4 regions of the Halobacillus seohaensis genome follow, and region 4 is predicted to be linked to each of the others. Evidence: riboswitches for the same ligand, from Rfam matches in the RefSeq annotation. Region 4 holds a riboswitch; each other region holds the start of a gene.

The links. Region 4 has a riboswitch for S-adenosylmethionine ahead of ACFQIC_RS06195 (methionine biosynthesis PLP-dependent protein). Riboswitches for the same ligand answer to the same signal wherever they lie in the genome.
Region 1: another riboswitch for S-adenosylmethionine. It lies ahead of metK (methionine adenosyltransferase); the one in region 4 lies ahead of ACFQIC_RS06195 (methionine biosynthesis PLP-dependent protein).
Region 2: another riboswitch for S-adenosylmethionine. It lies ahead of ACFQIC_RS16945 (methionine ABC transporter ATP-binding protein); the one in region 4 lies ahead of ACFQIC_RS06195 (methionine biosynthesis PLP-dependent protein).
Region 3: another riboswitch for S-adenosylmethionine. It lies ahead of ACFQIC_RS19835 (methionine ABC transporter ATP-binding protein); the one in region 4 lies ahead of ACFQIC_RS06195 (methionine biosynthesis PLP-dependent protein).

Annotation. Positions count from the first base shown of each region.
Region 1 is NZ_JBHSZV010000062.1:6,276-12,146, reverse strand. It holds gene pckA (phosphoenolpyruvate carboxykinase (ATP)) at 1-1,244, opposite strand, end outside; gene ACFQIC_RS19255 (thiol-disulfide oxidoreductase DCC family protein) at 1,401-1,772, shown strand; SAM riboswitch class I at 1,833-1,951, shown strand; gene metK (methionine adenosyltransferase) at 2,147-3,346, shown strand; gene ACFQIC_RS19245 (gamma carbonic anhydrase) at 4,291-4,809, opposite strand; gene ACFQIC_RS19240 (alpha/beta hydrolase) at 4,869-5,627, shown strand; gene ACFQIC_RS19235 (tetraprenyl-beta-curcumene synthase family protein) at 5,654-5,871, shown strand, end outside.
Region 2 is NZ_JBHSZV010000047.1:141,698-147,568, forward strand. It holds gene ACFQIC_RS16925 (hypothetical protein) at 282-446, opposite strand; partial or broken gene ACFQIC_RS16930 (M20 family metallopeptidase) at 640-1,828, opposite strand; gene ACFQIC_RS16935 (MetQ/NlpA family ABC transporter substrate-binding protein) at 1,842-2,675, opposite strand; gene ACFQIC_RS16940 (methionine ABC transporter permease) at 2,692-3,354, opposite strand; gene ACFQIC_RS16945 (methionine ABC transporter ATP-binding protein) at 3,344-4,372, opposite strand; SAM riboswitch class I at 4,458-4,576, opposite strand; gene ACFQIC_RS16950 (hypothetical protein) at 4,809-5,192, shown strand; gene ACFQIC_RS16955 (energy-coupling factor transporter transmembrane component T family protein) at 5,537-5,871, opposite strand, start outside.
Region 3 is NZ_JBHSZV010000062.1:99,425-105,295, forward strand. It holds gene ACFQIC_RS19825 (MetQ/NlpA family ABC transporter substrate-binding protein) at 1-504, opposite strand, end outside; gene ACFQIC_RS19830 (methionine ABC transporter permease) at 527-1,195, opposite strand; gene ACFQIC_RS19835 (methionine ABC transporter ATP-binding protein) at 1,188-2,213, opposite strand; SAM riboswitch class I at 2,282-2,393, opposite strand; SAM riboswitch class I at 2,541-2,644, opposite strand; gene ACFQIC_RS19840 (TlpA family protein disulfide reductase) at 2,693-3,139, shown strand; gene ACFQIC_RS19845 (hypothetical protein) at 3,132-3,449, opposite strand; gene ACFQIC_RS19850 (thioredoxin family protein) at 3,553-3,864, opposite strand; gene ACFQIC_RS19855 (topoisomerase) at 3,882-4,226, opposite strand; gene gcvH (glycine cleavage system protein GcvH) at 4,355-4,738, opposite strand; gene ACFQIC_RS19865 (arsenate reductase family protein) at 4,819-5,178, opposite strand; gene ACFQIC_RS19870 (acyl-CoA dehydrogenase family protein) at 5,317-5,871, opposite strand, start outside.
Region 4 is NZ_JBHSZV010000013.1:348,620-354,490, forward strand. It holds gene ilvB (biosynthetic-type acetolactate synthase large subunit) at 1-735, opposite strand, end outside; gene ilvE (branched-chain-amino-acid transaminase) at 1,100-2,005, opposite strand; gene ACFQIC_RS06185 (PH domain-containing protein) at 2,454-2,831, opposite strand; gene ACFQIC_RS06190 (SMP-30/gluconolactonase/LRE family protein) at 2,888-3,760, opposite strand; SAM riboswitch class I at 3,903-4,014, shown strand; gene ACFQIC_RS06195 (methionine biosynthesis PLP-dependent protein) at 4,099-5,223, shown strand; gene metC (cystathionine beta-lyase) at 5,216-5,871, shown strand, end outside.

The DNA of each region.
Region 1 (5,871 bases), on a different contig from region 4:
TCAATCTTTTCTCCAAGCATTTCGGCATATACAGAAGGTGCTAAAGGAAGGAATGGAGATCCAAAGCATGCAGAGAATGTAGCTTGTGGTGAAGTTATTCCACGTTCAGTTCCTGCTAGTTTGCTAGTGTAACCACTTAGGAAGTGGTACATCGCTTGTTCTTTAGTCAAGCGGCTAATAGGAGGAAGAACACCAGTTGCATCTGCTGTGAGAAAAACAATAGCATTGGGATGGCCTGCTATACTTGGTTTCACTGTGTTTTTAATATGGGAAAGCGGATAAGCAGCTCTTGTGTTTTCCGTAAGTGTAGTATTATCATAATCGGGTTGATGGGAATTCTGATCTAATATGACATTTTCCAAAACGGCTCCAAAGCGAATAGCATCAAAAATTTGTGGCTCTTTTTCTGAAGATAAATTGATACACTTTGCATAACAACCACCTTCAATATTAGAGATACCATAATTTGACCAGGAATGTTCGTCGTCCCCAATTAGTTTCCGTTCAGGATCTGCAGATAAAGTTGTTTTTCCTGTGCCAGAAAGACCGAAAAACAGAGCTACGTCTCCCTCTTTGCCAACATTAGCTGAACAATGCATAGATAAGACATTTTGTCTTGGAAGAATATAGTTCATAACCGAAAAAATTGATTTTTTAATCTCTCCTGCATATTCAGTTCCGCCGATTAACACAATTCGGTGCTTAAAAGAAATGATAATAAAAGTTTCAGAATTCGTACCATCAGTTTCCGGTGCAGCCTTGAATGTAGGTGCAGATACGACTGTGAATTCCGCTTCATGATGATTTAACTCTTGTTGGTTTGGTTGAATAAACATCTGTTGAGAGAATAAGTTGTGCCAGGCAAATTCATTGATCACTTGAATAGGCAGACGATATCTTTCGTCAGCCCCGGCGAACCCATTAAACACAAATAGCTCATCACGATTCTTCAAGTAATCTAATACTTTATGGTATAACTTCACAAACGCATCATCATCAATAGATTGATTTGTTTTTCCCCAATTCACATATTGAGAGGATTGCTCATCCAATACGATGAATTTATCCTGAGGTGAACGTCCAGTATACTCTCCTGTTGTTGCTTGAATCGCACCACTATTTGTTAAAGTTCCTTCATTCCGAGAAAGAATCTTTTCAACTAATTGTGGAACTGATAATTGATGTTGAACGTTTGCTTGGCTTTTTAGTTGATTTAAATTAGACATTTGATTAATTGTGCTCATAGGAGTCTACCCACCCTTACTCAAAAATTTGAAAATGTTATACTTTGAAGTAAAGTATAACACATTATTATGAATAGTCCATACTATTAATTGGAAGTGCTTTCATTTCATTTTATTACTAATTGTACTATAATGTTAACGAAAGGATGTGAAATAGTGAGCAAGATTGAAGTTCTTTATGATGAGCATTGTTATTTGTGTCAACAAAGTAAAAATATCTTTAAATTTCTCGACTGGTTTCAGATGATTAAGTGGCAATCTCTTCAACGATTTGATCAGGAAATATCGATAGATAAAGAAGAACTGCATAAAGAAATTCATGTTATTAATTCAAAACAAGTAGTTAGACGTGGATACGAAGCGATGACGTACTTGTTTTTAAGAACACCTATCACATTTTTCCTTGGACTTATTATGTCCATACCTGGCACGAATAAAGTTGGGGATCCTATTTATCGCTGGATTGCTAATCATCGATATCGTTTGTTTGAAAAACGTTGTAGAAACGGATCATGTTCCATTTCCTGAAGACGCGAAACTAATTGACATGGTTACAGGATTTCGATACTATTAGTCCGAACGGATACTCTCTTATCTAGAGTCGGTGGAGGGACAGGCCCATTGAAACCCAGCAACCCGTCATGAAGATGATATGGTGCTAACCTGAAGCAAGGTTACATGAAGGTCGTAATCTTGGACGATAAGAGCGAAAGGAAAACAACGCCTTTCCTCTTGAGTAGGAAGGGTTTTTTCTTTTTTTAATGAAAAAAATCCTTTCAAGTAAGATTTAGATAATGGATATGTGAACATAATATGAAGTTTGGCGTATCATGACTTCAATAAAGATACTGGTAAAGAGTTCCGTCTAATCTTTGTACTATTAGAAGGGGGAGTTTTGAAGAATGCCTGCCAATCGCCGGTTATTCACGTCAGAATCAGTTACAGAAGGTCATCCAGACAAAATCTGTGATCAGATTTCTGATGCAATATTAGATGAAATTTTAAAGCACGATCCAAATGCACGAGTTGCGTGTGAAACGACAGTAACAACGGGACTTGTTCTTGTTTCAGGTGAAATTAGTACAAATACTTATGTTGATATTCCAGCTATCGTTCGTCAAACAATTAAGGATATTGGTTATACAAGAGCGAAATATGGATTTGATGCAGACACATGTGCAGTATTAACAGCCATTGATGAACAGTCAGCGGATATTGCCGGAGGGGTCAATGTTTCATTAGAGTCCAGAGAAGGTCAGATGAGTGACGAAGAATTAGAAGCTATTGGAGCAGGAGATCAAGGCTTAATGTTTGGGTTTGCTAATAATGAAACAGAAGAACTTATGCCTTTACCAATATCTTTGGCTCATAAAATAGCTAAACGACTTTCTGATGTAAGAAATAGTGGAACTTTAGCTTACCTTCGTCCTGACGGTAAAACACAAGTTACGATAGAATATGATGAGAACAATAAACCTGTCCGAGTTGACACGGTAGTTATCTCCACTCAACATGCTGAGGAAATCACGTTAGAACAGATTAAAAAGGACTTGAAGGAACATGTCATTCACCATGTGATTCCCACTCACCTTATAGATGATAAGACTAAATATTTTATCAATCCTACAGGTCGATTTGTTATTGGTGGACCTCAAGGCGATGCTGGTTTAACAGGAAGAAAGATCATCGTTGATACATACGGTGGTTATGCTCGCCATGGTGGTGGTGCATTTAGTGGAAAAGATGCGACAAAAGTGGATCGTTCAGCAGCATATGCGGCACGTTATGTTGCGAAAAACATTGTAGCAGCAGGATTAGCAGAATCTTGCGAAGTTCAACTTGCTTATGCGATAGGTGTAGCTCAGCCTGTATCCATATCCATTGATACGAGCGGGACAGGTAAATATTCTGAAGAGAAATTAGTAGAGGTTGTTCGAGAGTTATTTGATCTCAGACCTGCTGGAATTATAAAAATGCTAGATTTGCGACGCCCGATCTACCGACAAACGGCAGCCTTTGGGCATTTTGGACGTACAGATGTTGAGTTTCCATGGGAAAAAACAGATAAAGCTGAGTTATTAAAGAAAAATTTATCCTCATAAAAAAGTCGTTATCCATTTAGGTAACGGGTTCAGTTTTCGAGTACAAAACATGAAATAACATACGAATGAAGAGACCAAATCGCATATGATTTGGTCTCTTATTATTCCTTGTTATATCAACGATGATCGGTATTTAACATATAAATTGGTATACAAAATCAGAGATTGTGCTTGAATTTGAGATGTTTGTGTGAACGTAGGGGCTGCGGGAAACGGTTCGCTTTCCATGGGGTGGGCGCTGAGCCTCCTCGGACTTCGTCCTGTGGGTTCTCAGCTGTCCCGCACATCCCATAGGAGTCTCACCGTTTCCCTCCGCCCCTTTACCATATAAGTGTCTCGATGCCCCTTCAAGAAAAGGCAGCCATTCCTAAGTTTGCATGCAAATCTTGATAGCGGGCGGTCCTATTAAAATCCTTGATAAAGAGAGGTTCATTGCAATAGAACACGGATAGTGGAAGATAGTCCTTCTGGGAAAGGGGTTCGTTTCTCACACATCGAATGGGGGGCTTGGGAATCTCCCCGTTTCCTCGCCACCTATCCTTTGCTTTTAATGAACGGCCCTACTGCCTGAGTCGTCTTCTGTGTTCGCTACACCATATGGAACAAGTGTGCAGTTGCAAAATCTCTTCTATGAATAGCCTACAATTTGAAGAACCCATTACTGAGGTTTCCGTCTGCCTCACAATGGCAAGGGAGGGCCGGGAAATCGCGAGACTCCACTTTTAAAAGCGGAGGCGCCTTGGTCAGCGGCGTATGGACTTTAGTTGAAGAAGAAAATATAAAGAAAAACGCTTGGATATTAAAATGTCCAAGCGTTTTTCTTTACCAATTGTAATGTTATTTAGTATGTTAATTGGTTCGATAACTCTGTTGCTATTTTTCCCTCTAAATATGTTTTTGTACTCCAAAAACCGAACTATTTACCATTTAGGATAACGGCTTTTTTATTTATCATACTGTTGTATTTTATATGCTTTTCCTTTTTCTACATAACTAGTACGAATGCGATCAAGTTCTTTATAATCTTCTTCGGTTAATTCCCTCACGACTTTTGCTGGTCGACCTAAGGCAAGCGTACGAGGAGGGATAGACTTTCCAGGTGGAACTAAGCTTCCTGCGCCAATAAAGGCTTGTTCGCCAATTTCTGCCCCATCTAAAATGATAGACCCCATTCCTATTAAAGCATTTTTCTTAATTTTTGCTGAGTGGAGAGTAACCTGATGCCCGACAGTAACACCGTCTTCAATAATCAAAGGGATATTTGGGCTTTGATGAAGCATGCTTAAATCTTGGATATTCACTTCATTTCCAATATATACAGGAGCTACGTCTCCGCGGATAACAGTTTTGAACCAAACACTAGAATCGGATCCAATCGAAACATCCCCAGTGATTACCGTATCATTCGCGATAAATGCAGTGTTATGTATATTTGGAGTTTTTCCGTTATATTCGCAAATCATTTAGATCCCCCTTATAATAATATTAAGTATAGTATAGCAAATGATAGGTGGGAGATGTAGTGGCAAAAGCTACGATTGTCCTCGTTCATGGAGCATTTGAACATTCTGGTCGTTATAGTCATCTATTAGAAAGGTTACGGCATGATGGGTATGACGTCATTAGTGAAGACCTTCCTGGACAAGGAGTAACAGCAGGCAGAAAAGGCCATATTCGCTCGTTTGATGATTATTTACATAAATTAATGAAGTGGATGGATCAGGCAGATCCTAACAAACCGATGTTCTTACTTGGTCACAGTATGGGTGGTTTGGTCGTTATCCGTACCCTTCAAAAGTTCAAACCTCATGTATCTGGTGTGATTTTATCATCGCCAGCGCTCGGTATTTTGAATGGAGCAACTAAACCGTTAGAAATTATTTCTATGTTTCTAAATGTCTTTTGGCCAACTTTCCAAGTTGATTCTCCTTTAAAACCAGAGATGGTTACAACTAATCCAGAAGTCATTAAGAGAGACAAAGAGGACTCTTTAATGTTGGAGAAGGTTTCGGTGAGATGGTACATTGAGTTTCAAAAGGCAATAAAAATAGCTTTTAAAGAAGTGGAAGAATTTCCAAATGTGCCTTTATTGGTCATGCAAGCAGGAGAAGATTTGATGGTGGATCGGGGCAAAACGAATGAATGGTTTCACCAAATTGAATCTATTGAGAAAATTTATAAGGAGTGGCCAGGCTATTACCATGAAATTTTAAATGAATTAGAATGGGAACAAGCTTATCTATATATGATGAAGTTTCTAAATCAGCAACTTAACGGCTGAATGGTAAAGGAGAGGTTAACGTGGCAGTGAAAATTCCTACACGAGCACTACCATTAATGATAAGGGTTTACAAAAAAATATTCCCTCGTGTTCATATTGAATTAAATCTTTGGAGGGAAAAGGCGAAAGCTATTCCTAATCAAGAGTTAAGAACTCAGGCACTAGCTAGTATTCAGGCAAAAACATTCCATTGTGAAGGTGGGGGGATCTACTCGTTATTAGCTAAAGACCAATGGGAGGAAGC
Region 2 (5,871 bases), on a different contig from region 4:
AATCCTTCACAGACTCCACAATTATTTTACCATAAAGTTACAATTTCCTATTTGGGTTGCGATTTTTGTATGATAATTCAAGTGTTATTGGATAATAACACTTGAATTATCAGGGAAAAATAAGAGACCAAATCATTTGCGATTTGGTCTTCTAATTAGTATGCTATTTCGTATGTTTCTCCACCGAATCGGAACGACTCACTAACATTTAGCATCTTCTCTTTTTCTAATATTAAAATTTCCTCTTGCAGTTAACCACCTTGCTTCTATTGATTTTCCTTCTAAAGCATGCTTTGACATTCAGAAATACATGCCTCTAAATCTTGCTGCGCATGTTGCATTTTGTCTCTAGATTGTCCATTATCCATGTGGTTCATAGCCAGTTTCAAGTGACTTATGGCACTTTCACACTCACTAATACATTCTTGGATTTGATTTTTGTCCATAATTCATCCTCCTTTCCTACATTAAGATAAACTTTCCTAAATTAGTCTGATTTATGTATCTCTAGGAGAAAAAAGACGACCAACTTGTGGTTACAGTTGGTCGTCTCTAACTTGTTGATTATCTTGACCTTAACACTCTTTTCATGCACCACTTATATGACTAGGCTAATCAGTTAGTTAAGATTGAAATACATTACAAATCATTAAATTCATTTTTAATTTCCTGCAATAACTCTGGTTTTTGTAATAAATCCAAGCCTGTTAAAGCTAGGGCCTTTGCTCCTTTTAATAGAGCTTCGTCCCCTTTTTCTGAACGAGCTGCGTCCCTAAATTCATGGGTATGTGGTATAAGATCCTCATTTCCTATTTTTATATAAGGGTGAATAGTTGGAACTACTTGACTAATATTACCTGCATCTGTAGAACCTAACCCTTTCTTTAATAAATTGTAATCTTCCCCAAGGCCTTCAATTTTTTCTTTGAATATATCATCGAACCTTGTTGTTACTTTGAAATTGTCTACTCCATTTTGTATTCGAGTCATCTTATGAGTTGCTCCTGTCGCCGCAGCCGCTCCCTCCGCTACTTTCTCTACTTTAGATGTTAATTGATCACAAGTTTCTCGAGTTGCTGCTCTTAAGAAAAAACGTGCTCTTGCATAATCCGGCACAATATTAGGTGCTTGACCTCCATCTAAAATGACACCATGCATGCGTACGTCTTCTATGACATGCTGACGTAGTGCATTAATGCCGTTAAATAACTGGATAACAGCATCTAGTGCGTTAATTCCGTCTTCTGGATTGCTTGCAGCATGTGCTGATTGTCCAAAGAATTCGAAATCTACTGGATCGACCGCTAGGGTTGGAGCTGACCCAGATGTTCTTCCCAAGGGATGAACCATCATACATGCATCTAAGTCTTGAACGAGCCCGTGTCGTACAAAAGTCCCTTTTGCACTGCCATTAGGCCCTCCTTCCTCAGCTGGTGTTCCGAGCACGACGACCTCGCCTCCAGTTTCTTCAATCACTTCCCCTAAAGCAATGGCAGCTGCAATATGTTGTACCGATAATATTATGACCACATGCATGGCCTAATCCCGGAAGTGCATCATATTCTGCTAAACACCCTATTTTAGCGCCCGGCTTAGATGAGTTTTTTCTAGCAAAAAAGGCAGTTTCATGTTCCGGAATTTGTCTATCAATCTTGAATCCTGCATTTTCAAGCAGTGCTGTTAAAAGACCCGACGCGAAAAATTCTTCATTACCTACTTCTGGATGAGCATGGATCTTATGGCTTGTCTCTAAATAAGTTTCTTTGTCACCTTCGATAGACTCGAGTATTTGCTCTTGTAAATCTTGTTGTTCTGTTGTCAAAGTCATTACTAATGCTCCCTTACCAACCGATTTTCTCTAATGAAACAAATGTTGGAATTAGAGAATCATTAAATTCTTCACGGATATGCTCGGCTACATCTTCTTTTTGATAGAGGTCAACAATCTTTTGATACACTTCTTTGTCTACTTCACCTGACTGAGCAGCAATAATATTGATATAAGGCTGGGCCGTATCATCTTCAATGGAAATAGCATCTTCTACAGGTACAAATCCCGCTTCAACCGCCACCCCATTGTTAATGATAGAAGCTGCTACATCAGGAAGTACACGAGGAGTTTGAGCAGCTACAATTGGTTCAAACTTTAAGTTCTTAGGATTTTCATCGATTTTGTCTAACGAACCATATCCGTCAAAATCTTCAGGTAGTCCGATTAATCCTGCATTCTCTAATAGAAGCAATGCACGCCCCATGTTGGTAGCCTCTTTTGGGAGAGCAATAGAACTTCCATCTGGAATATTATTAACGTCCTCATATTTTTCTGAGTAGATCCCCATAGGAGCTATAATTGTTGTAGCGATAGGCTCAAGGTCTAGATCGTGCTCTTCAATAAAGGAGTCAAAATATGAAACTGTTTGAAAGGCATTTAAGTCAATATCACCGTCAGCAAGTGCCATATTAGGGCGTACGTAGTCAGCAAATTCAACGAGTTCAATTTCAATTCCTTCCTCTGCTGCTTTTTCTTTCACCTTTTCCCAAATCGGGACGCCCGATCCGTTTAAACCAACTTTTACAACTTCGTCAGTACCTGAGGCTCCACTTTCTTGATTGCATGCAGCCAGTATCGTTCCAATTCCTATAATCATTCCTAGTATTGCGATTAACTTTTTCATAATAAAATCCCCCTGTTTATTGTCTTCGTATTTTTCTTGATAATAAATTTCCGAGTGTTTGAAGTCCTTGTACAATGATTACAAGTAAAATGACAGTAATGATCATAATATCTGTTTCAAAACGCTGGTAACCATAGGATATGGCTAAATCACCTAGGCCCCCACCTCCAACAAAGCCTGCCATCGCTGATGCACCGACTAATCCAATCGTTGCAATAGTTAAATTTAACACGATTGAACTTAAAGCTTCTGGCAAGTACACGCGTATAATAATTTGCCACGGAGAAGCTCCCATAGCCTCTGCCGCTTCAACAACACCTGACTTTACTTCCAACAAACTACTCTCTACTAGCCTTGCAATATAAGGACCTGAAAATAATACTAACGGCACTACTGCAGCTGCTGTCCCTATGGATGACCCAACTATAAATCTGGTTAGTGGCAAAATAGCTACTAGTAATATAATGAAGGGAATTGAACGGAAAAAATTTATAATTGTGCTTATCCCTTTAAAAACCACATTATTCTGAACGAGTCCACCTTTTCGCGTAACGACTAGTAGAATTCCGAGTGGAACCCCTATTAATGTCGCAGCGAATAAAGAAATACCTACCATAATTAATGTTTCATTAGTTGCTTGTAAGATTCGCGGCCAAAATTCTGCTAGATCAACCTGCATCTGCTTCCACCTCCTGTACGGTTACTGAACGTTGAATATATTCTAGTGCTCTGAAGATCTCTTTCTCTTCCCCTTGCAATTCAACAACTAGCTGTCCAAATGGAATTCCTTGAAGTTCAGTAATTTGCCCAAATAGAACATTCACTTCTACTTGATACCTTTTAGAAACTTGGGAAAAGATTGGCTGACTAGCCTTTTCTTTTACAAAAGTGAGGCGGTAAATATGTCGTCCGCCTCCACGTTCTTCTATTCCTGAAAGTATAGAAGGAGGAAGTTCATTTTCCATGACTGACCTAACAAAGTTTTTAGTTGTCGAGTGTTGTGGGTTAGAGAACAAGTCAAAAATAGATCCTTGTTCGATGACACAACCACTTTCCATGACAGCAATCCGATCACAAACTTCTCGAACTGCATTCATTTCATGAGTAATCATTAATATCGTAAGGTTATATTCATCACGAACTCTTTTTAGCAGTTCGAGGATTGACTTCGTTGTTTCTGGATCAAGTGCCGATGTTGCTTCATCACATAGTAATATATCTGGTGAAGTAGCCAATGCACGAGCAATGCCCACTCTTTGTTTCTGGCCACCTGATAACTCATCAGGATACTGGTGTGCTTTATCGGAAAGCCCTACAAATTCTAAAATCTCATCAACTCTTGCTTGTACCTTTTTCTTTGGAGTTCCTGAAATAATCAGAGGAAAAGCAACATTATGTAGAACTGTTTTTGACTCTAATAGATTGAAATGTTGGAAGATCATCCCAATGCGTTTGCGGACTTTTCTAAGTTCTGGCTTTGATAATTGTGACAGATCCTCGCCGTCGACTAATATACTCCCTTCTGAAGGCCTTTCTAAAAGGTTTACCAGTCGAACGAGTGTACTTTTCCCAGCTCCGCTAAACCCAATCACCCCAAAAATTTCGCCTTTGTTAATGGTTAGATTTACACGATCAACTGCTCGTAAATCACTCCCATTATGTTGATATATTTTCGAAACTTCATCGAACTGAATCATCTTAATCCCCCTTGTCTACACAAAAAAGCCCCTCTTCTTGAAAAATAAGAAGAGGGGCTTTCGAATCTAAATAGAAAACCAACTCTCCTCATCTTTCAAGTGCACATGCACCTGCTGGAGTTGGCACAGTTTCTAATGAACATATTCATTAGTCCCGCTGCCGAGGTTTCAAAGGGCCAGTCCCTCCACCTCTCTAGATAAGAAGATAAGCTTATTCGTTTTTTTTGATGTGATTAATCATAATATAGATATTCACTTCATGTCAATTTATTTTTTAAAAATTCACATTAGAACCAGGACATACCAACAAATCAAATAAACATTATATATATCAGCACATTTTTCCCGAAAGCTAGGGGGTTGTCTTAACACCTTTATCAAGATTACATAAGATATAGTGTAACACCACTTTAATAAGGAAGGAGTTTGAGTTCATATGGGATGCAATCGAAACAACAACGTGGCCAGGATTTCTAACAATAGACGGAACCGTAATAGCGTCGCTGGGGTTTCTAATAACAGACGGAACCGTAACAACGTAGCTGGGGTCTCTAATAACAAAGGAAACAGTAACAGCATAGCGGGCATTTCTAATAACAGTGGGAACTGCAACAGCGTTGCTGGTACTTCTAATAACAGACGGAATCGCAACAACGTAGCTGGTATTTCCGATAATAACTTTAAAGTTCCAGTAAGATCTTATATTGATGGCGAAGATTTTTGCCGTGCTGTAAACCGCTGTTTAAGAGATGATAGAGTTGCTGGTGCAGAGAATACTAGACGTCGAAATCTGTTTGATGGATGGGATTCTTGGTTTTAAGTCTAAGTCATAAGGTAAGATTCTACAGATACAGTAGTTTTTAAAAAAGGTATGGTTTTCAGAGACGTGTATTCAGGGTCCACGATTATCTAAAAAATTGTGAAATCTAGCGCGTCTTTTTTTACGTCCTCTACATAGGTTACGTAAGTTACGTAATAAAGATTAAAATTCTGAATGTCTCTCCTAAAACTAAAGCTATGTTAAACGACCGAATTTGAAATATCATCAAGCATCGAAATGTGAATCTCTTAAACCACACTCTATGTAGAGTGTGGTTTAAGAGTGTTGTACTAAGACCTTGTTGGTTTTCTGTGGTTATCCCAATAAAATATTACCGGTGTGCCTTAATTATAACGGACGTCCATAATAGGAAAATACGGGTAACTAATAGCTGTAAAATAAGATGAAGAAATTACGATCATTAGATAGAACAGAAAAATCACATCAAACTTCGAAAAACCCAACCGATAGAAGTAAGTACGATTTACAGTATTAGAAAAACGCTTCGCTTCCATTGCCACTGCAATCCGATAAGCTCTTCTAATACTTTGGGAAAGAAGGGGGATGGAATAGGATTTAAGTTTTTTATAAAAACCTCTCACTCCCTTCTCACTTTGAACACCGCGAACTTTTAATGCATAATGCAAAGTTTGCGCCTCTTCTAACATTAAAGGGATCA
Region 3 (5,871 bases), on a different contig from region 4:
ATCTTCATCTAAAGTAATTAGACCCTCAGATTCAATTAGAGAAAGAATTCGGCCATGATCAGCAGTAGAATTACTCATAAGTACCGTCGTTCCATTTTCAATATCGTCTACACTCGCAATATCTTTTGAATAAATACCCATAGGCTCAATATGAATACCACCTAAGTTTACAAAATCAAAATCTTCGTTTTGAGCTTGTTGGTCTTTTAGATAAGGTATATGTTGAAAATAGTTGGCATCAAGCACACCCTCGTGTAAATCTTGGTTCGGCAAAATATAGTCCTGATATTGTTCGATATTTAAAGTGATTCCTTCTTCCTCAAGAAGTGGTTGAGCCTCCTGTAAAACTTCAGCGTGTGGTGTACTTGTCGCCCCAACAGTAATCTCTGATTGTTCTTGGTCCCCTTCACTATCACCAGAAGAACCTTCTTCTTCAGAAGATCCACAGGCTGCTAAAATTAAAACTAACGCTGTGAAAAATAAACTTGTCCATAATTTTCTCATTTTCATTTCCCCCTAAATATTTTTATCGTTTATCTAATTTACGTGAAGCAAAGTCTCCAATAAATTGAAAGATAAATACGATGATTACAATTAAAATTGTACAAAACGCAACAACATCAAAATCTCTTCGTTGGAAACCGTAGAAATAGGCAAAATCACCTAATCCCCCTGCTCCAATCACACCAGCTACTGCTGTATAACCAATTAATGCAATAGCTGTAACTGTTATTCCCGAAATCAAAGCAGGCATTGACTCTGGCAAAAGAACCTTAAAGATGATCGTCCGATATTTAGCACCCATCGACTTTGCAGCTTCAAGAACGCCCTTATCCACTTCTTTTAAGGCAATCTCTACTAATCGTGCGTAGAATGGAGCTCCACCAACAATTAAAGCAGGAAGCGCGGCCCCTGGCCCTCGGATTGTTCCCATTAAAAAGTCTGTAAAAGGAAATAATAGCAGAATTAAAATAATAAAAGGGATAGCCCGAAACACGTTTACAAGTGAAGCAGTCAACCAATTCAGGATCTTATTTTGCCACATTCCTCCAGGTCCAGATAAATATAAAACCAACCCTAACATTAGGCCTAGAACAAAAGTTCCGAATACTGACACCGCAGTCATATACAGAGTTTCATAAGTAGCTTCTACCATATCTTCCATTTTTACGTTAGGAAACAACTTCTCAAACATCAGGACTCACCTCCACTTCTACAGAGGTTGTCTTGATATAAGCAATAGAACGGTCAACTTCGTCCTGGTCTCCTACCAGCTGGACAAGCATGGTGCCATAAGCACCTTTTTGAGTCTGAGTGATTTTACCATGTAAAATATTAACATCTATAGTAAATTCACGAGATAACTCACTGATAAGTGCTTGATTCGTATTCTCTCCTACGAAATGAAGTTGAATAACCTCACCAGCCTTATAGTTTTGATTAATAAGGTGAAGGGAGTCTTCTCGGTCAGGATCACCCATTACTTGGTCGACAAATCGTTTAGTCACTTTCTCTTTAGGATGTAAAAAGACATCAAGTACGTCTCCTGCCTCAACGATTCTTCCACTCTCCATTACTGCTACGCGATGACAAATTTTGCGGATTACATGCATTTCATGAGTAATCAAGACAATTGTTAAACCTAATTTTTCATTGATATTTACTAACAAATCCAAAATAGAATCAGTCGTTTCTGGGTCTAGCGCAGACGTCGCTTCATCACATAACAATACTTTTGGATTATTTGCTAAGGCACGGGCGATACCTACACGTTGTTTTTGCCCTCCACTAAGTTGAGAGGGATAGGAGTTGCCACGTCCACTTAAGCCTACTAATTCAATAAGCTCATTTACTCGTTCAACTCTCTTACTTTTAGCTATGCCAGCAATTTCTAGCGGAAATGCAATATTATCAAATACCGTACGTGACCAAAGCAAGTTGAAGTGTTGGAAGATCATGCCAATCTCCTGTCTTGCAATCCTTAGCTTGTTTTTGCTTAGGCCTGTTAGATTTTGATCATTCATTTGAATGTTACCACTAGTGGGTTCCTCTAATCTGTTAAGCAAACGAATAAAAGTACTTTTTCCTGCACCACTATATCCGATCACTCCGAAGATTTCACCTTTATCTATTGAAAGATTTAACTTGTCAACAGCACGAACATCTTGGTCTTTCGTCTTAAAAACCTTAGACAAATCTTTGATCGAAATCATATCGTTCTCTCTCCTAACTAAAAGACGCTTTTCTGCATAAGAACAGAAAAGCGCTACACTTTCATGTTCTCTCATCTGTCAAAGTTTATACTTTGCAGGAATTGGCACCTTTTCAAGTGATATGCACTTGACGGTTGCCGGGCATCAACGGGCCAGTCCCTCCGCCTCTCAAGATAAGAGGATTAATTTTTCATTCATTTAACGCATTAAACAATTAAGCACAAAAAGGATTTTAGCACCCACTAAAAAAACTGTCAACTTAATTTTTCAAAAAATAACCATAAAAAAACTCTTCTCAAGAAAGAAGAGATATATTTCGGATTCCTCTTCTCATCGGTCAAAGCAACTGCTTTGCTGGAAGTAGCACCGTGTTATAATAACCGGTTGCTGGGCTTCAAAGGGCCAGTCCCCTCCGCCTCTCTGGATAAGTGAAGATGTCACTATTGAATTATTTTTTATGTTACCATTACAATGATAATATGTCAATTACAACTGAGGTGATTCATACTATGCAAAAAGCTCCTAATTTTGAACTTTTTCACATACAATCTGAAGAAAAATTCGAACTCAACAAAAACCTTGGGCAAGTTGTAGTATTAACTTTCTGGACTTCATGGTGTCCGGATTGTGGTACAGATCTTCCTAAGAAAGAGCAACTCTACCAAAACATCGACCCTAATAAAGTTGCAATGATAACGATTAATGTAAGTGGTCGGGAAAGACACGATGTTGCTGGTATAGAATTTGCGAATAAATTCCTTACTCAGCCCACCTTAGTAGATCAAGGAGTATCTACCTATCAACTCTACGAAGCACAGGGTGTACCGACAACTGTCATCATAAATCAAGAAGGTTATATTACTCATCAATTTGGAGATCAGTCTTCTTTTTATGATATAGTTCGAGCTTTAGGTACACTCATTTAGCTAATAAAAATAATGATTCAATATATAATGTATCTCGAAGTTTCCCTTTCAAAATCAGTGATGAAGAAGGGAGAGTCCTCAATTTCAACTCTCCTTCTAACAATCGCTCTAATATTTCAGAAGTTGTTTTTATATAAACCTGGCAATGGAAGTCAAATTCGTAATCTAATCGTATAGTATAGGAATCGATTGTTAATGGTATAATTTGCTCTTCATTCTGTATAAATAAAACAATAGGCCTTTCCTTCCATATAGAAAGTATATCCCTTCTCCTATTGACAACATCTATCCAGTTCCTTACCATTTCCATAAAAAAACCTCCTTTTTGCCTTATATAACATTTCGGCAAAAAGGAGATTCAACCTTCATAAATGTAGCATTAATTTAGCGTCATTTCCCGGGAAACAACGCTATTATTTTACATATTTTGTGACTTCCTCATACATGTAAGGTACAGATTTAAAAGCATAAATTTTATTAACTATTTTTCCATTCTCCGTAATTAAAAGACAAGGAACACTTTTCACTTCATAATCTTGCATTAATTCAGGGTGTAAAGAAGCATTCAATTCATAGAACAAGTGTCTTTGAAAAGTAGCTTCAATCGTATCTAACATCTTTCTCGCTAAATGACACGTTCCACAAAACGGTGTAAATATATACGTAAGGGTAATCCCTGCGTTATTAAGTTCAGACGAGACATCTTTCTCTTCTAACACACGCACGATCTGCCTCCTAGGTTCTAAATTAAATAAATAGGTTTCACTTCGAAATGATGACTTAATAAAGCTCTTGCTAATTCAGGTTCTGGTGTAGCAGCCACTTCCCGAAACGTTTTATCTATATAGATGTGTTCCGCATGAGGCAACTCAGCTGTTAACTGTTTTCGCAGCTTATTGCCTGAATCATCTTCATCAACTAAAATAAAGACAGGTCGATGATCTAGATTATAATCAAGAATAAGTTCTTCCATACGTTCAATACCTAACGTACCATGTGTACATATAATGTCCACAGGTTTCTTCAAAACTTTATTGATTTGCTTTTTATCAGTAATACCTTCCACAATTAATACTCGTTCTTCCATCATCACAGTCACCTACTATATAGAAACAGACCATGCTAAGAAGCACGGCCTGCACATAATTAATATACAGCTATGATCTTACAAGCCACGTACCTATTGTAAACATATGTATACATGACTCTTTTGACTTACTCTTCGTCTATCATTTCTTTATATTCTTCCGCAGACATAAGTTCGTCCATTTCAGAAGAATCATTAGGTTCGACAACAACCATCCAAGCTTTCTCATAAGGTGATTCATTAACAAATTCAGGGCTGTCTTCTAGCTCCTCATTAATTTCAACAACTTTTCCACTTATCGGAGCATACAATTCAGAAACAGTTTTTACAGATTCAACACTTCCAAAAGGCTCATCCGCTTCAATTTCTTCGCCTTCTTCAGGCAACTCTACGAACACAATATCACCTAATTCAGATTGCGCAAAATCTGTAATACCTACGCGAACTTTTTCGCCTTCTTTTTTAACCCATTCATGCTCTTCAGAATAAAGTAAGTCTTTTGGTAAACTCATGATAACCCCTCCAGATTAAAATTAATATAAACAACAATTATAAACATAAAAGCTTTCTGCTTTTATTTCCAATGTTCTGCTCAATCATTCCAGACTTCATCAAATTGTTCTTCTTTAAAACCTACAGTAACTTGAGTGCCATCTGTAACAATTGGACGCTTAATTAGCATACCATCTGAAGCAAGCCACTTCACCATTTCTTGCTCTGAGGCATCTTGTAACTTCTCTTTCATATTTAACTCTCTATATTTTTTCCCACTCGTGTTAAAAAATTTACGAGCTGGTAATTCACTAGTTTGAATAAGAGTTAAGAGTTCTGCTTCACTAGGAGTTTCTTCAACAATATGTACGATGTTGTAAGGTACACTTTTTTCATCTAACCATTTCTTCGCCTTTTTACATGTCCCACACTTAGGGTACCAATAGAAGGTTAATGACATACCTAACATTCCCCCTCATTCTATATTAATTCCTATTTTACCATATTATGATCAATATTATCATTCGATATTCGATAAGATTTTTTAGTTATGTTAAAAACCAGCTGCATCTATTAGATTACAGCTGGTTTTCAATAGTTATACTGTATATTTTTGAGTGGTGATCAATGTCTGAGCGATTTCACGTTTCTTTGCTATAACGTTAGTAGGAGTATGACGAGTCAGCTTACGCAATGCACCAAGCATCATGCGAAGTGTATCACCAGTCTCAGCAGCTATTAACGTCTCCTTTGCATGGCCTTCTATACGATTAAAAGCTTCTTGAACATAGACTTGAGTGTAAAGAAGTTTTTGTTTATGCTTCTCTTCTCCGTCTTTGATAATAGCTTTATCCGTTCTTAATATAGCAGATTCCATATTATAGATTTCTCCAGTGATATCAGCAATATTGACAAGTATTTCTTGTTCATTTTCTAATTTCTCACCAAACTTCTGAGCAGCTAATCCAGCAGCCAGTAATGCGATCTTTTTAGAGTTTTTCAAAATATACTTCTCTTGTTCAAGTACCTCATCCCCTGGCTCTTCAGGCATTAGAGTCATAATTTCCTCTTGAAGAGCCTGTGCCTTTTGTAAAAGTGGAAGTTCACCCTTCATTGCTTTCTTAAGCAAGGTACCTGGAACAATCATTCGATT
Region 4 (5,871 bases):
TGGAATATCATAATTTTTAGCGAAATGTTGCAAATCTTCTGAACCCTTAGCGTGTATTACGCCAGCTCCAGATAGAATAACCGGCCTCTTCGCCTGTAAAAGTGCTTCATGCAGCTTATTGATCTGCATTGGATTAGGGCGGATCGTTGGCTGGTAGCCTGGTAAATGAAACGTAGATTCCACTTCAGATTCATATATTGTTGAAGATATATCTTTTGGAATATCTACGACCACCGGACCTGGGCGACCAGTAGTTGCAATATGAAAGGCTTCTTTCACAACTCGAGGGAGTTCTTCGATTTGTTGAATCTGATAGTTGTGTTTTGTAATGGGTGTTGTTATCCCCATAACATCAGATTCTTGAAATGCATCCGTCCCAATAACTCCCTTTGCCACTTGACCTGTAAAAATAACAACAGGCAGCGAATCCATCATTGCATCTGCAATTCCTGTAATTAAGTTTGTTGCCCCAGGTCCCGAAGTACCAATGACAACACCTGGTCGCCCAGAAACCCTCGCATAACCTTCCGCTGCGTGAATAGCACCTTGCTCATGACGAGGCAAAATATGATCAAATGTTTCTCCTGCACGGTAGATCGCATCGTATATCGGGAGAACTGCTCCCCCAGGATATCCAAATAAAGTGTCGACACCCTGTTCAACTAATGAATCGACTAACAAATCTGCCCCCGTACGTGGTACTGTCTCCAACTTTTGAGTTGCTTCAGCCTTCATAATTTTTAATCCCTCCTAAAAATACATATAAAAAAGACCTCTTCATCCTCAGTTCTTCTACAAAACAGAGACTTGTAGAAAGAAAGAGGGGCGAAAAGATCTTGGTTATTCCACGGTACCACCCTCATTTTACGTACATAATGACTTAATGTACGCCTTAAGGAGCCATAAACTTTGGCTCACATTTTGATAACAGGTGCTTTGGTACACCTGGTCCTACCTACTTGAACAATCGTTCAGTCGGACACTCAAGGATGATGTCGGAGATAAGGAGCATTTCCGGGCTTTCAGCAACCCCGGCTCTCTGTAAATGCCTGAACTTATTCCTTTATTCCTGTCTTAGAGTTAAGATATATTATTTAGTTTAGCTGACTTGCGCTTTTTCTTTGGATGGATAAACTTGATGACCATCCGTTTTCGTGATTTTTCTAAATTCGGCTAATAAATGATTCGTTAAAACTCCAGGTGTTCCGTCACCAACTGGCCGTTTGTCAACCTCTACAACAGCAATAACTTCGGCTGCTGTACCTGTTAAAAATACTTCATCTGCTATATAAACATCGTGTCTCGTAAATGGTTCCTGTTTTACTTCGTAACCATGTTCATTAGCAAGATCGATAATTGCGTTACGCGTAATTCCTTCTAGAGCACCTAAATAAACTGGGGGCGTATAAATTACGCCATTTTTCACAATGAAGATGTTGTCTGCTGAGCCTTCCGTTACATAACCTTGATCATTTAACATTAAAGCTTCATCCACGCCTGCTTGGTTTGCTTCTATTTTCACTAAGATATTATTTAAATAGTTTAATGATTTAACTTGTGGAGGTAGTACATCCGGCCGATTTCTCCTGCTAGAAGCAGAGGCAAGACGAACACCTCGTTCATATAATTCTTTAGGAAATAAAGCAAGTGCTTCAGCAATGACAACCACACGCGGATTTGCACAGTTGGTAGGATCTAATCCAAGATTCCCAACTCCTCTTGAGATTACAACTCGGATATAAGCTGACTCAAGCTTATTTTTGCGGACTGTTTCAGCAATAATCTGCTCCAATTCCTCCTTCTCATATGGGATGTGAAGCATGATTGATTTAGCTGAATCGTAAAGGCGTTTCAAGTGTTCGTCTAATTTGAAGATGTTGCCATCATAGACACGAATGCCTTCGAATACTCCATCTCCATATAAGAAACCGTGATCATAGACACTTACAACGGCCTCATCTTTTTTAACATATTCTCCGCTTAAATATATCCACTGGTTGCTCATTTAAAGCACTCCTTTCTTTTTAGATTTTGTCACTAACGTGTGTTTAACATATTATACATTTTGGGTGACCCCGTGCAGGCATGCACTCCTGCACAATTTGGGTCAATGGGTCAGTTTTCCACATGAAATCAACTTGCACAGCCATTGGTTTCGGTAGCGTTATAGTTGATTGAGGACTACTTTAAACCCATTTTCAGAAAAGGTCAACAGGTTTTGAGCAAGTTTTCTGACTAGTTAGATTATTAAGTTAACTTAGTAAGCGTTTTCATTCAGTCCAGGCTTGAGTTTAGAGTTAACGGAGACCATTTGTTTTTTTCTTTTTTATCTGAAAAATAAATCAACTTTTGTTCATTTTAGTAGATGATCGCCTTTTTTCTTATAGATAAAATTTTATAAAAAAAGCCTGCTGAACTTTCCAGCAAGGCCTCTTTGGAACAATATATACTAGTTAACTTAATACATATTTTGCGAGAGTTTGTTGAACTTCTTCTATTGGACTATCTTTTTTAAATAGTTTCTGAATAGGTTCGGTTTGACCTGTTAACCAAAGCTTTAACTCAGCATCTAGATCAAAACTTCCTGCTGTTTCTGTACTAAAATGAGTAATACTTTTATATGGAATAGAATGATATTCTACTTTCTTACCTGTCATCCCTTGTTTATCAATGAGAAGAAGACGTTTATTCGTAAAAATAAAAGAATCTCTTAACACTTTATATCCACTCTCGACTACTTCATTAGGAATTAGAACACCCTCGAGTTCTTTACCAAGTTTTTCTGTATCTACTTCACTCGCATTACCCATTAATTCATCAAAAAATCCCATGATTATTTCCTCCCTAATGTTATCGTCTAATTTTAAACACCTGACTTATCTTACATTTACCCCTTAAATGAATAACTATAACTTCCTCGCACCCCTGCCTTCACTTTAAAAACTCCACCTGCATGAGGGTAACGTAAAAGATCTTCTTCGCTCGTATCTTTTCTCGCCGTGGTGACATACAATTCATCAAGGTTATTTCCCCCGAAAGTACAGGAGGTTACGTTTGCTGCTGGGATCGGAATAAATTGAAGCCGATTTCCTGTGAGAGGATTCCAGCGGGAAATCCCATGTCCGTCAAAATGAGCGATCCAGAGCATCCCCTCTTCATCAATTGTCATACCATCTGGATGTCCCATATCTTCTTGGAACTGGATAATGACTTCAGGTTGTTTAATTTCACCTGTAGACAACTCATAGTTATAACGCATTACTTTTCCTGTCGGTGTATCAATAAAGTACATATAAGAATAGTCAGGTGACCAGGCGAGTCCATTTGAAATTCCCACTTCTTTAATTTTCTCAGTGATTTGCAATTGTTCATCTAAACAATAAAGAGAACCAGTTACGTTTTCCTCGGATAAATCCATCGTTCCCGCCCAAAAGCGACCGGCTGGATCACACTTCCCATCGTTAAACCGATTCATAGGAAGATGGTTTTCTGGATCGACGATAGGTGTTAGCTCTTCCTTTTGCCAGTCTAGAAAATACATCCCTTTTTGGAGTGCCACTACTAGTCCTCCCTTCTCACGAACAGCAACTGCCCCCACGAAATTGTCTACGTCTATGCTCTGAACCTTTTCTGTTTGCGGATTAAATTGAATAATTTTTTTCTCTAATATATCCACAAAATATAGAATCCCACGCTCATGATCCCAGCAAGGCCCTTCTCCTAAAGTCGATTGACTATCGATAACTAATTCTACATTCATATGTAAGAACTCCTTTGTTGATTTATGCACTATTTCTATTCCCTTCCTTAAAAACCCTTCTTTCTTAAAGAGTTCCTTTTTTACCCTTGTCAAATCGTTTCCAGTGGTGTACATTGAATTGAAAGAATTTTATAAAATTAATCTCTTATCAAGAGAGGCAGAGGGACTGGCCCGACAACGCCTCAGCAACCACTGGTTCGACCAGAAAGGTGCTAACTCCAGCAAGTTGAATGATTCAACTTGAAAGATAAGAAGGAGAATTGTACGTACAAAAGTCTTCTTCTTACAAGAGGACTTTTTTTTGTTTTTTAATAAGCTTAAAAAAAGGGGAAATCGCTATGCGCCAAAATCAAACAGAAACAAAGTTAGTTCATACAGGAAAAAATAATGGTGACGCTTCAGGATCAATTAACGCACCAGTCTATTTTTCTACAGCTTATCAGCATCCAGGAATTGGTGAATCGACTGGTTATGATTACACACGAACAGGAAATCCGACTAGAACTCTCTTAGAACAATCCATTGCAGAGCTTGAAAATGGAAAAGCAGGTTTTGCCTTTAGTTCAGGAATGGCTGCTATTCAAGGGGCTTTATCCCTGTTTAAATCAGGAGATGAAATCATTGTCTCTGAGGACTTATACGGGGGAAGTTACCGACTGTTTGAATACTTGTCCACTCAATACAACCTCACATTTATTTATTGTGATAGTAAACATCTATTAAACATCGAAACATACATAACCGAAAACACCAAAGCGATCTATATAGAAACTCCAACTAACCCGCTTATGAACACAGCAGATCTTGGGGCACTCTCGCAAATCGCTAAAAAGCATGGCTTGCTTTTTATAGTGGATAACACGCTATACACTCCTTTATTACAGCAACCACTTGTAGAAGGTGCCGACATCGTGATTCATAGTGCCACTAAATATTTAGGTGGACACAACGATGTACTTGCCGGCCTGCTTGTTGGTAAGGATGAAAAGATTTGTGAAAAATTAGGATACTACCAAAACACGGCGGGGGCTGTTCTCTCTCCTTTTGACTCCTGGCTGCTTATGAGAGGAATGAAAACACTTGCTTTGCGGATTGAAAAACATGAACAAAACGCAAAAACTATCGTCGATTATTTAAGAAATCATAAAGCAGTAACTCATGTGTTTTATCCTGGAAGAGGAGGAATGTTGTCTTTTCGGCTTCAATCTGAATATTGCGTAGACCCATTTTTAAGAAACTTAAATGTGATCACGTTTGCCGAAAGCCTTGGCGGGGTGGAAAGTTTTATCACCTATCCTGCGACACAAACTCATGCCGATATCCCCGAGGAAACGAGAACAAGCTACGGTGTGTGTAATCGACTGCTGCGCTTCTCGGTCGGTATTGAACATATTGATGATTTAAAAAAAGATCTGGAACAGGCACTTGCCACTTTAGAAAAGGAGGAGATTGTTCATGACTGATAAACACACGTTTCAAACGCGACTTTTGCATAATGACCATAAATTTGATCGCCAGACCGGGGCTGTTAGTGTACCAATTCAACAAGCATCAACTTTCCATCAAAAGGATTTTGACCAACCTGGGGACTATGATTATGCTCGCTCAGGCAATCCAACTCGAGAAGCGCTTGAAGATACAATCGCAAGCCTCGAAAGTGGAACGAAAGGGTTTGCTTTTGCATCAGGCATGGCGGCGATATCCACGTCGTTCATGCTTTTGTCAAAAGGTGACCATGTTGTAATTTCTGAAGACGTGTACGGTGGTACGTTTCGGATGATATATAACGTCCTGCATAGATTTGGAATAGAACACACTTTTGTCAACATGACCGATCTTCATGAAGTTGCATCTGCAATCCAGCCAAACACAAAAGTGCTTTATATTGAAACACCTTCCAATCCATTACTTAACATAACCGATATAAAAGCTGTAGTTAAGTTGGCCAAAGCAAATAACTGTTTGACTTTTGTTGATAACACGTTTATGACACCTTCTTTACAAAGACCTCTAGAATTAGGAGCAGATCTTGTTTTGCATAGTGCCACAAAATTTATTGCCGGTCATAGTGATGTCGTTGCCGGATTGGCGGCCACCAATCGTTCAGACTT